Regions from separate parts of the Rheinheimera gaetbuli genome, predicted to be linked through region 1. Evidence: predicted binding sites of a transcription regulator. Region 1 holds the regulator's gene; each other region holds the start of a gene.

What was found. The regulator sigma-54, encoded in region 1, starts transcription at its own class of promoters, with help from an activator protein. The targets are predictions, from matches to a motif close to TGGCANGNTNCNTGCTT.
Region 2: a site for sigma-54 is predicted at 1,166-1,182, ahead of ACYVIC_RS16740 (PEP-CTERM sorting domain-containing protein). Genes of this name have one in related genera too.
Region 3: a site for sigma-54 is predicted at 1,733-1,749, ahead of fliE (flagellar hook-basal body complex protein FliE). Genes of this name have one in related genera too.
Region 4: a site for sigma-54 is predicted at 1,646-1,662, ahead of glnK (P-II family nitrogen regulator). Genes of this name have one in related genera too.

Annotation. Positions count from the first base shown of each region.
Region 1 is NZ_BAAGTL010000008.1:258,380-261,839, reverse strand. It holds gene lptA (lipopolysaccharide transport periplasmic protein LptA) at 1-358, shown strand, start outside; gene lptB (LPS export ABC transporter ATP-binding protein) at 355-1,077, shown strand; gene ACYVIC_RS08075 (RNA polymerase factor sigma-54) at 1,124-2,602, shown strand; gene hpf (ribosome hibernation promoting factor) at 2,629-2,916, shown strand; gene ptsN (PTS IIA-like nitrogen regulatory protein PtsN) at 2,924-3,397, shown strand; gene rapZ (RNase adapter RapZ) at 3,394-3,460, shown strand, end outside.
Region 2 is NZ_BAAGTL010000028.1:76,395-79,854, reverse strand. It holds gene ACYVIC_RS16745 (antitoxin MazE family protein) at 1-204, opposite strand, end outside; gene ACYVIC_RS16740 (PEP-CTERM sorting domain-containing protein) at 494-1,132, opposite strand; gene ACYVIC_RS16735 (undecaprenyl-phosphate glucose phosphotransferase) at 1,781-3,178, shown strand; gene ACYVIC_RS16730 (outer membrane beta-barrel protein) at 3,191-3,460, shown strand, end outside.
Region 3 is NZ_BAAGTL010000016.1:19,573-23,032, reverse strand. It holds gene fliF (flagellar basal-body MS-ring/collar protein FliF) at 1-1,336, opposite strand, end outside; gene fliE (flagellar hook-basal body complex protein FliE) at 1,351-1,686, opposite strand; gene ACYVIC_RS12790 (sigma-54-dependent transcriptional regulator) at 1,825-3,216, opposite strand; gene ACYVIC_RS12785 (sensor histidine kinase) at 3,213-3,460, opposite strand, start outside.
Region 4 is NZ_BAAGTL010000001.1:307,215-310,674, reverse strand. It holds gene acnB (bifunctional aconitate hydratase 2/2-methylisocitrate dehydratase) at 1-868, shown strand, start outside; gene ACYVIC_RS01435 (YacL family protein) at 1,141-1,530, shown strand; gene glnK (P-II family nitrogen regulator) at 1,707-2,045, shown strand; gene ACYVIC_RS01425 (ammonium transporter) at 2,058-3,329, shown strand.

The DNA of each region.
Region 1 (3,460 bases):
CTACAGTGATAATGTCATCATTACGCATGGCGCTATCAGCATTAGTGCCGACCGGTTAGAAATTGACGCCAGCACCGGTAAAGGCAAAGAAATATACATCGTTAGCGGCAACCCAGTTAACTACAGCCAACAGCTGGAAGATGGCAAGATCGTCAATGCTTCTGCCAGTGAAATGCGCTACGAGCCGGCTAATCGCACTTTGATACTAAATGGCAATGCAGAACTGGCACAAAGCGGCAGCGTCGTCAAAGCATCAGTAATAAAATACAATGTTGAAACGCAAGAACTGAATGCAGCGAGTGACAGCTCCAGACGGGTAACCACTATTATTACTTCAGAGGAAGACCAGCAACCATGAAGTTAGTCGCCTCACATCTGGCAAAAAGTTATAAAAGCCGGCAAGTGGTTAAAGATGTTAGCCTTGAAGTTAATGCCGGACAAATTGTTGGGCTGTTGGGACCCAATGGCGCCGGCAAAACCACCACTTTTTATATGATTGTAGGCCTGGTACCGTCTGACAAAGGCAAAATAACGCTAAACGATAAGGATATTACTTTCGATCCAATACATGCCAGAGCCCGGCTGGGTATTGGTTATCTGCCGCAGGAAAGCTCGATTTTTCGCAAACTCACCGTGTATGAAAACCTGCTGGCTATATTACAAACCCGTAAAGACTTAAGCCGTACCCGTCGGGAAGAAGTTGCCGACGACTTGCTGGAAGAGTTTCATATTGGCCATATTAAACATAGCCTGGGTATGAGTTTGTCTGGTGGCGAACGCAGACGCGTTGAAATTGCCCGAGCGCTGGCTGCCAACCCGGCGTTTATTTTGTTGGATGAACCCTTTGCCGGTGTCGATCCGATATCCGTCCTCGACATTAAAAAAATTATTCAGCATTTGTGCCAACGTGGTATCGGTGTACTGATTACCGACCATAATGTACGTGAAACCCTTGATGTTTGCGAGATTGCGTACATCGTTAGTCATGGTGAACTGATTGCATCAGGCGCCCCTCAAGACGTATTGGCCAATCAGAAAGTACGGGATGTATACCTCGGCGAGCAATTCAGGCTATAGTTAGCAAAAAAGTACTTGTGGTAATTCAGGAGATTAGTAGAAGTAGATGAAGCCCTCTTTGCAACTCCGCTTAGGACAGCAACTCACCATGACACCGCAGCTACAGCAAGCTATCCGTTTGCTGCAGTTGTCGACAATAGAGTTGCAGCAGGAAATTCAGGAAGCGCTGGATGCAAACCCATTGCTTGAAGCCGAAGACGAATATGACAGCTTCAACGCTGAGCCGGTAAATATCTCTGAATCATTACAGTCCGCTTCTGACAATACCACTGATGAGCAGTTCGAAGCCGCAGAGCCAGACACCAGTGATGCGATGTCAGAGCAAAATATCAGCGAAGATTTGCCGCTTGATAACAACTGGGATGATTTAGTTAGTGCAGCACCGGTTAGCGCCGGCAATTCGGGAAGCGAAGAAGATACCGTGTATCAGGGTGAGACCAGCGAAACATTGCGCGATTATCTGCGCTGGCAAATGCAGCTGACCCCATTTTCAGAAACCGACAGGGCTATTGCAGAAATCATCATTGAAGCGATAGACGATAACGGTCTGCTTACTATCAGCTGTGATGACATTCTTGAATCGCTGGGTCTGGCAGATATTGAAGCAGATGAAGTAGAAGCCGTCATTAAACGCATCCAATTATTCGACCCGGTTGGGGTAGGTGCACGCTCAGTGCAGGAATGTCTGACAGTGCAGCTGCGCCAGTTTAGCCCTGATACGCCGTTTTTAGCCGCTGCACAGAGCCTGATCCGTGATCACACAGAACTTTTAGCTAACCGCGACTTTCGTTCTTTAATGCGGGTGACTAAACTAAAAGAGGATGAGCTAAAAGAAGCAATGCGGCTCATCCACTCTTTGAACCCGCGTCCCGGTGCCGATGTTATCCGGGAAGAGCAGCAGTACGTTGTCCCTGATGTCAGCGTGATGAAAGTAAAAGGTCGCTGGCAGGTTGAGCTTAATCCGGATGCTATGCCCAAGGTGCGGATAAACCAACAATATGCTGCAATGTCACGTACCGCGAAAAACAGTACAGACAGCCAGTTTATTCGTTCACATTTGCAGGAGGCAAAGTGGTTTTTGAAAAGCTTAGAAAGCCGTAACGAAACCCTGTTAAAAGTGACAAACTGCATTGTGCAACAGCAGCAGGCATTTTTTGAGCATGGTGAAGAAGCCATGAAACCTATGGTGCTTAACGACGTAGCAGAGATGGTAGGTATGCATGAATCAACCATCTCTAGGGTTACCACACAAAAATACATGCATACACCAAGGGGTATTTTTGAACTTAAGTTCTTCTTTTCCAGTCACGTTAGTACTGAGAGTGGTGGCGAATGCTCGTCTACTGCAATCAGAGCCTTTATCAAGAAATTAGTGGCGGCGGAGAATCCGGCTAAACCGCTCAGCGATAGCAAAATGGCTGACATTCTGCTGGAGCAAGGTATCAACGTAGCGCGGCGTACTATTGCCAAATACCGCGAATCCCTGTTCATACCGCCGTCTAATCAACGCAAGACCTTGCTGTAAATAAGCCTAAAAGAAGGAATATGTCTATGCAAATCAATCTTACCGGTCGCCATGTTGAAATTACCACAGCCTTAAGAGAGTACGTTGACAGCAAATTTGCAAAGCTTGAACGGCATTTCGATCACATAAATAATGTACATGTGATCCTAAACGTGGAAAAATTAAAGCAGATTGCTGAAGCTAAGCTGCACTTGAGTGGTGGCGAAGTATTTGCAATTTCTGAAGATGAAAACATGTATGCTGCGATCGACCAGCTGATTGATAAACTGGATCGTCAGGTGATCAAGCATAAAGAGAAAATTTCCCGACACTGATTTGGCCATGATGAATTTAAGCTCAATGCTTGCCGAGAACTGCACTAAAAGTGCAGTTCTTTTTAACAGCAAAAAACGCATTCTGGAATATATTGCCGAACTGGCACACCAGCAACTACCTGATATTGCTGAGTACAGTATATTAGAAGCACTGACAACCCGTGAGAAGTTGGGGTCAACCGGCATAGGAGGCGGTATCGCCATTCCACACGGCAAACTGAAGCAGGTTACCGAACCGCTACTGGTGTTTGTGGTTAGCAAAGAGAGTATTCCGTTTGATGCTATTGATAACCAGCCGGTGGATATTTTTTGTGCTATTCTCATCCCGGAACAACAATGCCAGGCACACCTTAGCACGCTTGCAGCTATTGCCCGATTGCTAAGTCAGAAAGAACTCACCAAAAAACTCCGTCACGCCGAAACCAACCAGCAACTCTATCAGTTATTACTGGAATATAGTGCTATGGACAACAACACATGAAATTACTGGTAGTCAGTGGTCGTTCCGGTTCCGGAAAATCTGTTGCCTTAAGGGTAATGGAAG
Region 2 (3,460 bases), on a different contig from region 1:
CTTAATATCATTCAGTGAATTTTCCAACAATTCAGTCAATTCGATATCGCCTTCATCGCTAGATGCGACTATAAGGCTCTGTCTTTTGCACTCAGCTGAAAAGCCAGCAGCCCTAGTATCAGGCACCCATATTTGAATCGGACGCAAACCAGCGCGTCTGAGACGGTCTCTGTGCTGCTGAACTCTTGTTGCAATATTTGGCATAGCTATCTCCTTTTGTTGTTACATGAAACATGATAGCTCTAATTGTTTCATGTAACAAGTTTATCCTGCTCGTTACGTAACGCTTTCGTATTTTATGGCCTTTGGCCATGCAGCGAGCATCGACTGGAAGGAGACGCACAGCGGGAACACATCGCCGCTTTCACTAAAAAAGCAGTTTTTAATCTAACCTATTGAAAAATAATCTTATTTATTTACCATATTCGGGCAACATCGGCTATTAAAAACAGGCCCCGCATTGCGGGGCCTGATGCTTACAACGTAATGATTATTACTGCTTAGCGGTTTTTCTGCGGCTAAAACCCAGGCCGGCTAAGGCCAGGCCAAATACTGCCAGGCTGGCTGGCTCTGGTACCACGGAAAAGCGCACGTCAGTAAAGGTGTTGCTGTTGCCTTCAAAGCTTGATACCGCAGCCCAGGTGCCGGTTAACCAGCTGTTGCCTGGTAAAAAGCCACGTACATCACCTGTCCAGAAGTCAATACCGGTTAAACCTGGGGTAGCTTGCAGGCTTGCTACATCGTCCCATGAGATATAGGCATACCAGGAGGTGGCGAAGTCCCAATTGTTAGTGGCGGTATTGAAGTAATAAAACTGAGTAAACCATTCTAACAAGCCGTCATTCCAACCCAGGCTTGAATCACCGTTGTCGGTAGTGCGATCCAGCGCTGCTAAATCCAGCCGGCTGGCAATGCGGATGTCGTCTGTCATATAAAACAGATCCTGAGGCAGCAAAGTAGAGCCAAGGCTGTAAGGGGTTGGGAAACCACCTACATCGCCAATGCCAGGTGCCAGATAGCTAACCGCGCCAGGGGCAACATTAGTTTGTGTAGTTTGAATTAATGCTGCCTGGCTGCTTAAGCTAAAGCACAGGGCGGCAGCAGTTAATGCAGATTTTAATAAAATGTTCATATTTATCACCTTTGTTATAAACCTGCTGGTTTTTAGCAATAATTGCGCCAAAAATAAAAACCTTATATAACAATTAGATACGAATTGGTGTTTTGCTAAGTGTAAGATTTTATGACGAAAAACCTGTATGCGCGGTAATGTTGGCGTAAAGTGGCCAGCTAAGACAAAACACTCATTTACGCTAAATATCTTTAGGTTGTCGTCTTAATGTCACAATGGCATGCTGTAATTTGTATAAAATTTAACCTGCGCATGTAACTATATTGTAATTTTTGGTGTGTGCGCTTAGTAAGGTTATGATATTTAATGCAATATACTACTTATTAGAAATAACTGTTACAGCATTGATTTGAATTAAAAGCACCATATTAGTGAGTTGTTGCACATAAAATGTGCAGCCTTTTTGCAGTTAATTAGTTGTTTTCTATTTGTAGCCTGTTTTTCTTGCATTAGACGGGCAATATGGTAAATTGTCGGCGTTTTAAGTACAGCCAGTTTTTGTTATGCCCAGCGTTAACCCTGCGCTGTGTAAGGTTGCAGATAACACCCGGCGTATAAATACAGCGTGTCAGGCTGTGTTGGGTGAGCAAACTTAAGCCATAACTTTTAGGCTGTAACGCTTTACCCCGGTTAAATGGAGTTAACACAGTGAACAAGCAAACCTTTCGTTATACGGGGCATGCCTCGTCTGTTATTTATCGCTTGATTGATCTGCTGATATTGGCTGCGGTGTTTGTCGTAGGCGTTAAGCTTTACGATGTAACACTAAACAGCAAATACGCACTGCTGCTGTGTGCCTATCTGGTGTGCTATTCCTACCTGGCTGAGTCGGTGCAGCTGTATCGCTCGTGGCGGGTTGGCCGCTTTTCCCGCATGTTGGTATTGTTGGCAGTGGTACATACGCTGGCGTTTTTACTGGTGCTGGCAGCCTTGTTTGTGTTTAAACAATCTGAAGCCTTTTCGCGTGCGGTATTGGTAGGCTGGTTTGTCGGCTCTATTTGTACGCTGGTGTTATGGCGCTGCGCTGCCAAGGTGGTTAAAACCGTGCAACGTCGCCGTGGTTTGGCCATGCAAAAGGTTGCCATTATTGGTGCTAGTGACAGTGGGCTTAATTTATTTCGTGAAATTTCAAGCCACCCTGAACTGGGCTTTGAATGTATCGGCTTTTTTGATGACCGCACTGCCGATCGTCTGCCGCAAGAGGCGCAATCGCATTTATGTGGCGGCTTTAACCGCGCCTTAGAGTTGGCCCGCAGTGGCGAGCTGGTTAAGTTGTATATTTGTTTGCCGATGCTGGCTGAGCAGCGGGTGGCACAGATGATCACCGAGCTTGGCGATACCACGGTAGACGTATTGCTGGTGCCAGACTTTTTAATGAAGAACCTGATGCATGGCCGCATTGGCAATGTGGGTGACGTAGACACCATCAGTGTGTTTGAATCACCAGGCTTTGGTATTCAGAACTTTTACAAGCGCAGTTTTGATATTGCTTTTAGTTTTGGTGTCTTAGTCGCAATTTCTCCGCTATTGGTGTTAATTTCGCTGTCAGTAAAGCTAACGTCGAAAGGCCCGGTGTTGTTTAAACAAGACCGTTATGGTCTGGATGGCCGCCGCATTGGGGTGTATAAGTTTCGCTCGATGCGTGCCATGGAAAACGGTGGCAAGGTAGTACAGGCAACGCGCAACGACAGCCGCATTACGCCGGTAGGCGCCTTTTTGCGCCGCACCTCGCTGGATGAGCTGCCACAGTTTTTTAACGTCTTAATGGGCGACATGTCTGTTGTCGGACCGCGCCCGCATGCTGTTGCACACAACGAAGAATATCGTAAACAGGTTGCATTTTATATGTTGCGCCATAAAATGCGCCCCGGCATTACCGGCTGGGCGCAGATAAATGGTTGGCGCGGCGAAACCGACACATTAGAAAAAATGGAAATGCGGGTTAAATTTGACCTGGATTACATTCGCAACTGGTCGCTACTGTTTGATATAAAAATAATCTTAAACACCTTGATAAAAGGTTTTGTTAACAAAAACGCTTATTAATAAGGACGTTCAATGTTTAAACTTTCTCCTGTCACACTTGGCTTAGTTGCTTTGGGTTTAACCACGCAGCTTAGTGCAAATGAATTTGCTGTAGCCAGTATCGCCACTGAAAGCGGTATAGATTTTACGCCTATGCTGCAGGCGCGTTTGAGCCACAACGATAACATTGCCAGTGCCAGTGCGAACGAAGAGTCGAGCTGGATTTTAGCGCTGACACCCAGCCTGCGCGCTATGCTGCAAGATGGTGCTAACCTGTATACGGCTTCTGTCAGTGCAGCCAGT
Region 3 (3,460 bases), on a different contig from region 1:
TGGGCTGTGGCGGCTCTATTACTTCATCACGCATAAAGGGCACGGAAATAACTTCAAGCATATCACCACGCTGAGCATCAAAACCGACACCGCCTTGCAGCAAGCGGCGAATATTAGCCAGTTCAGCCTGGGTACGGGCTTCAGGCTCGCCATTGGCATTGGCTTTGTAATCAATAGCCACTGACACGCTCAAACGGCGAATGACACCACTTTGCTGTGAAATATGGCTAATGGTGGTATCCAGCTCGTAATTGCGGGTGGCTTCTTTGCTGTTACGCCCGGGTATTACGGGTTGTGCGCCGCCACCTGTTGCCTGCTCAGGAATATTCGAATTTAGCGGCGGCTGATTTGACAAGGCGCCGGGAATACCACCACTTGAGCCGCCAACGGTATTTTCTTCAATGGTCATCTCACTGCGCACCGCCGGCAAGTCGGGGTTAAAACGTTTTTGCGTTTGTTCGGTGGCGGTAAAATCCATATGTAAATCGACTTGCGCGGTGTAGTTTCCATAGCCCAGCACCGGCATTAAAATAGAGTCAACCTTCTGACGGTACTCTTCTTCCCGGGTGCGCTGCAATTCGTATTCTTTGCGTGAACGGGCTGAACTGGCGTCTTGTGAACCGCTATTGAGTAAGCGGCCGTTCTGGTCGGTTACGGTAACCCGTGATGGCGATAATCCCTGCACGGCAGAGGCAACAATATCAACGATAGCGTCTACTTCGCTATCACGGATCACGGTACCGCCGCGTGCCGTTACCAACACCGTGGCGCTGGGCAGTTTTTCTGCCCGGGCAAACACGTTTTCTTTTGGTATTGCCAGCAACACGCGCGCGCGGGAAACACTTTGCAACTCTTCAATAGTGCGGGCCAGTTGCTGCTCACGGCTGTGCTTTAAGCGCTCCATCTCCAAGCGCTGGCTCACACCAAAACCACTATCCTGTAGCAAAAACTCAGTGCCATTAGACGGCTCTTGCTTAAGGCCGGCACGGGTTAATGACAAGCGCACATTCTGGAATTGATCTTCGGCAATGTAGATAACATTGCCTTCCAATGAATAGGGGATCTTTTGTGCATCCAGATGATCAAGCGTCTGGATAAGCTCTTGTGTTTGAAAGGTTCCCAGCGGTCGCATTTCAGGTTGGCGCGCCCACATAATTATCAGAATAGCAATCGCCAGACAGATGGTCAGCGCCACAATCATGGTGATCTGCCGCACTAAATCTGTGCCACCCAAAGAGCCGATAAAACCGGATTTCTGCTCTTGCTGCTCAGTACTGTTACCACTGTTAAAGTTGTCGCTGCTTAGCGCCAGCTCGGTGGATTGATTGTCAGCCACTGCTTAATCCTCCGTTATACCGGCATCGACATAATGTCTTTGTAGGCTTCTACCAGCTTATTACGTACCTGAACGGTAGCTTCAAACGCCAGTGATGATTTTTGGCTGGCTATCATTACCTGAGCCAGCGACATGTTTGGGTCACCCATTTCAAATGCGGTACGCATCTTACCCGTCTGTTGCTGCAAGCCGTTAACATGGCTTAGCGCGTCTTTAAACATGCTGCCAAAGTCAGACTGACTGGGATTAACTTCAGCATTGTTCTGCAGTTTTAGCTCAGCGCCAACCGTTCTGGCCTGAGAGGCCAGCGATTGCATTTCCGCGTATAGAGCCTGACCTTTGATATTCATAGCGTCACCTGTCAAAATTTTGCTGTCGCAAAGAGTACACAGGTTATAGCAGGAGTTGTGCCAATTTTAAATTATTGATTTAAAACAAAAAGCCCTTGATTATTTGCAAGCAAGGGCTTTTAACTAATGCAGCAGCTATCAGGCTGGGATATCAATACCCGATTCACGCATTCGCGCCAATTTATAGCGTAAAGTACGGTCACTGATGCCCAGTTTGCGTGCCACATCGGCACGGCGAAAAGCACATTCACGCAGCGTGGCCAGAATAATACGATGCTCTTGCTGGTGCACGCTATGTTTAAAATTGGCGTTGTCAGTTGTACTTTCGTCAGGCTGTGCTGCATTTGTTGCCGCCGCGGATGGCGGTAGTGCCGGCAGGTTATCTACGCCGCTTACCTGCGCTAAATCAAGCTGCTGCAACATAATATCAGCAGCACCGATGTCATCAGAGCTGGCAATAATAAGCGCACGTTGCATAACATTGTCCAGTTCGCGCACATTACCAGGCCAATGATATTGCGTCAGGCACTGCTCTGCATCTGCCGCTAAGCGTGCACCAGGTCGACCGGACGCTGCTGCATGGCGCGTCAGTAAGTGCCGTGCCAAAGGCACAATGTCTTCAGGCCTTTCACTCAGTGCCGGCCACGCCAGCGGAAACACATTCAGCCGGTAAAATAAGTCTTCACGAAAATGGCCCTGCACAACAGCCTGACGTAAGTCCCGGTTACTGGTGGCCAGAATGCGCACGTCCAGTTTAATGGTTTTTCGTGCACCTAAACGCTCTACTTCGCGCTCTTGCAGCACACGTAGCAATTTTGCTTGTAAATTCAGGTCCATCTCAGTTATTTCGTCCAGCAATAAGGTGCCTTGCTGGGCTTGTTCAAACTTGCCCGGGCAGGCATTTATCGCACCGGTAAAGGCACCTTTTTCGTAACCGAACAAGGTAGACTCCAGCATATTATCCGGTATAGCTGCGCAATTTATGGCTACAAAAGGGCCACTGCTGCGGCCTGACAACTGATGAATATATCGCGCCAGCACTTCTTTGCCCGAGCCGCTGGGCCCGCTAATCATAACGCTGGCATCCGTTTTAGCCACTTTGGCACACAGGGTAAGTAACTGTTTGCTGGCAGGGGATGCAACCACAGGCTCAACACTACTGGCGGTATTTGCCATAACATAACGGCCAACGGTGCTAACCAGTACCTCGGGCGAAAATGGTTTTGCCAGATAGTCTACAGCGCCAAGCCTTATGGCCTCTACCGCCGCTTGCACTGTGGCATACGCTGTCATCATCAGTACCGGCAGGTTCGGATAATGCTCACGCAGGGTTTTTAGCAGTATCAGACCAGACACTCCGCCCATCTGCACATCACTTACCACAAGTTGCACCTTGTGTTGCTTAAGTAACAACAATGCCTCTTCTGCACTGCAGGCGCTTAGCACCTGATACTGGGCTAACTGCAGTGTATCCTGCAAGGCTTCGCGTAAACCGGCATCGTCTTCCACCAGTAATATCTGCTGTGTCATAGCGTATCTCCCTGCATGTTATGCTGTGGCAACGTTATCTCAAAACAGGCCCCGCCATTGCTCGCGGTGTGATAGCTTACTGAGCCCTGATGAGAAGCCGCTACTGCCTGCACTACTGCAAGGCCAAGGCCGTTGCCATCCGAGCGCCCGGTAACAAAGGGCTCAAACAAATTAGCTTGCAATTGTGCAGGTACACCCGGGCCATTATCACTAACACTGATAGTGAGATTACCTGCTTTATCGC
Region 4 (3,460 bases), on a different contig from region 1:
AATTCTGGAAATCGAAGGTTTACCAAACTTAACGGTAGAGCAGGCGTTTGAACTGTCTGATGCCTCTGCCGAGCGTTCAGCGGCTGGCTGTACTATCAAGCTGTCAGATGCCTCCATTGCTGAGTACCTGGAATCAAACATCGTTATGCTGAAGTGGATGATTGCTGAAGGTTATGGCGATGTGCGTACCATTGAGCGTCGTATTAACGCGATGCAGGCCTGGCTGAAAGATCCGCAGCTGATGTCTGCTGATGCCGATGCTGAGTACAGTGAAATTATTGAAATTGACCTGGCGGACATTAAAGAGCCGGTTCTGTGTGCACCGAACGATCCGGACGATGCGCGCTTATTGTCTGAAGTGGCAGGCGATAAGATTGACGAAGTGTTTATCGGTTCTTGTATGACCAACATTGGCCACTTCCGCGCTGCCGGTAAGTTACTGGACAAATACAAAGGCCAGTTGCCAACCCGTTTGTGGATTGCTCCGCCAACCAAGATGGACCAGGCGCAGTTAACTGAAGAAGGTTACTACAGCATTTTCGGTAAAGTCGGTGCCCGCACTGAAATGCCGGGCTGTTCACTGTGTATGGGTAACCAGGCCCGCGTAGCAGAGAACTCAACCGTAGTGTCTACCTCTACGCGTAACTTCCCTAACCGTTTAGGCCAGGGCGCCAATGTGTACTTAGCCTCAGCCGAGCTGGCGGCAGTAGCGTCTATCATTGGTAAACTGCCAACGGTAGCCGAGTATCTGGAATATGCTAAGCAAATCGACGCTACCGCAGCCGATACTTACCGTTACCTGAACTTCCACCGCATGGAGCAGTACACCAAAAAAGCGGATAACGTGATTATTCAGCAAGCGGTGTAGTTAACGCTGCAATGTTAAAGGCCTGCCACTGCAGGCCTTTTTTCTGCTCGCTAATATGCAGCTAACAGCTACAATTTTATGACCATCAAACAGATAATCGTTCGGTTGTCGCAACTTTGCGCAACCTTAGCGGGCCTGGATCTCTGACAGGGCGACACAGAGTGTCTGAGCCCTGCCGCAGGCAGTAGGGCGAGTTGCTGTGGCGAGCCAGGCAGAGCATGCAGGCGCGCTCGCGCAAAGTTCCATCTGCTGCTTAAACATGGAACAGAAGTATGGAATACGACTTTATTTACGATCGCAATACACTGCAGTTCAGCATCCGGCTGGCGGCAGAGCATGAAGTATTAGGCCGGTTTTTGCTGGATGAATTTGGCCAGGATGCACAGGCGTATTCGCCATTGCTGCAACAGTTAAGCGCGCTTAAATCGCATCAAAGCACGCAGTATCAGGGTAAGGAGTTTTTGCTGGAAGTAGACAATGGTGAGGTAACCCTTAGCCACAACACGCTGTTTTACGCGGTAGAGCAGCCGTTACCTGAACGGCAGCAGCATAAATTGGCCGATGACGATTTACAGCTGGACGAGCAGGGCATGCAAACGCAATGCGGCTTGGAGGATTTACTGAAACTGCTGCGCGAATGGCAGCAGTTTTTAACCGATTAGCTTTTAGCGTCTACTGCACTTGCACGGGGAATAAGCGCACCATTTAGGTGCGTTTTTTTTCGTCAGTAATCGCCTTTAATGTTTAAGTTATTGATAATTAGATATTTAAAAAAGTTGGCACAAGGCTTCCTTAGTAAATGATGAATCGCTAAGACGACTACTAAAGGGAACACAATATGAAGCTTGTATGTGCCATCATCAAGCCGTTTAAACTGGACGATGTTCGTGAAGCTATTGCTGACATTGGGGTGGAAGGTTTAACGGTAACAGAAGTAAAAGGCTTTGGCCGGCAGAAAGGCCACACCGAGTTATACCGTGGTGCTGAGTATCAGGTGGATTTTTTGCCCAAGGTGAAACTCGAGATTGCCACACTGGATGATCAGGTAGACCGCTTAATTGAGGCTATCCAAAAAGCGGCCTTTACCGGCCGCATCGGAGACGGCAAAATTTTTGTTTATGATCTGGAACAGGCTGTGCGCATCCGCACCGGCGAGTCAGACGCTGAAGCCATATAAGGAGCTGTTATCATGCAAGAGCAAATTTATCACTTACAGTATGCCATGGACACCTTTTACTTCCTGATCTGCGGGGTATTGGTAATGTGGATGGCGGCAGGCTTTTCGATGCTGGAAGCGGGCCTGGTGCGGGCAAAAAATACCACTGAAATTCTGACCAAAAACGTAGCCTTGTACTCTATTGCCTGCATTATGTACCTGGTATGTGGTTATGCCTTTATGTACGGCGGCGAGTTTTTCTTAAGCGGCATTGGCGGTGTTGATGTTGACGCTACGCTAACCAGCTTTGCTGAGCGTGAAGACGGCTTTACCGGCGGCGCCGTGTATTCAACCGCGTCGGATTTCTTCTTCCAGGTGGTGTTTGTTGCTACTGCGATGTCAATAGTATCCGGCGCCGTTGCTGAACGGATGAAATTGTGGGCTTTTCTGGCTTTTGCCGTGGTAATGACCGGCTTTATCTATCCGGTGCACGGCTCCTGGACCTGGGGCGCTGATGGTATGTTTGGCATTAACCTGGACGATCAGTTTGGTTTCTCCGACTTTGCCGGCTCAGGCATAGTACACATGGCCGGTGCTGCCGCAGCACTGGCTGGCGTATTACTGCTGGGAGCGCGCAAAGGCAAATACAGCAAAGACGGCAAAGTAAATGCAATCCCTGGCGCCAATATGCCGCTGGCAACATTAGGTACCTTAGTGCTGTGGATGGGCTGGTTTGGCTTTAATGGCGGTTCGGTACTAAAACTGGGTGATATCAGCAATGCCAATGCTGTTGCGATGGTGTTTTTAAACACTAATGCCGCCGCTGCAGCGGGTGCTGTGGCTGCACTGGCATTGTCAGTGGTGTTATTCCGTAAAGCCGATTTAACCATGGCGTTAAACGGTGCTCTGGCCGGTTTGGTTGCCATTACGGCCGAGCCTTCAACACCTACTGCGCTGCAGGCTACTTTATTCGGTGCTATCGGTGGTGTGCTGGTGGTGGCGTCGATTATTGGCCTGGATAAGCTGAAAATTGATGATCCGGTGGGTGCTATTTCAGTGCACGGTGTAGCAGGTTTATTCGGTCTGTTGCTGGTGCCGCTAACCAAAGAAGGTGCAACCTTTAGCGGCCAGTTGATTGGTGCTGCGGCGATTTTCTTCTGGGTGTTTATTACCAGTTTGGTGGTGTGGTATGTGTTAAAACTGGTTATGGGTATTCGTGTTAGCGAAGAAGCGGAATATGAAGGCGTTGATGCCTCAGAGTGCGGTATTGAAGCCTACCCTGAGTTTGTCGCGTCGGTAAAGTAAGCAGCCTGGGAAGAGTTGGTGGAACTTCCCGGGAGCGAGTGAGCGAGGGTGAGGCAGTAGCTGTCGCAGCCCCCGCAAGCTAAACGTCACCACCAAACTACGTCTATCCTTGTCCTTTGTCTTTTTATCTG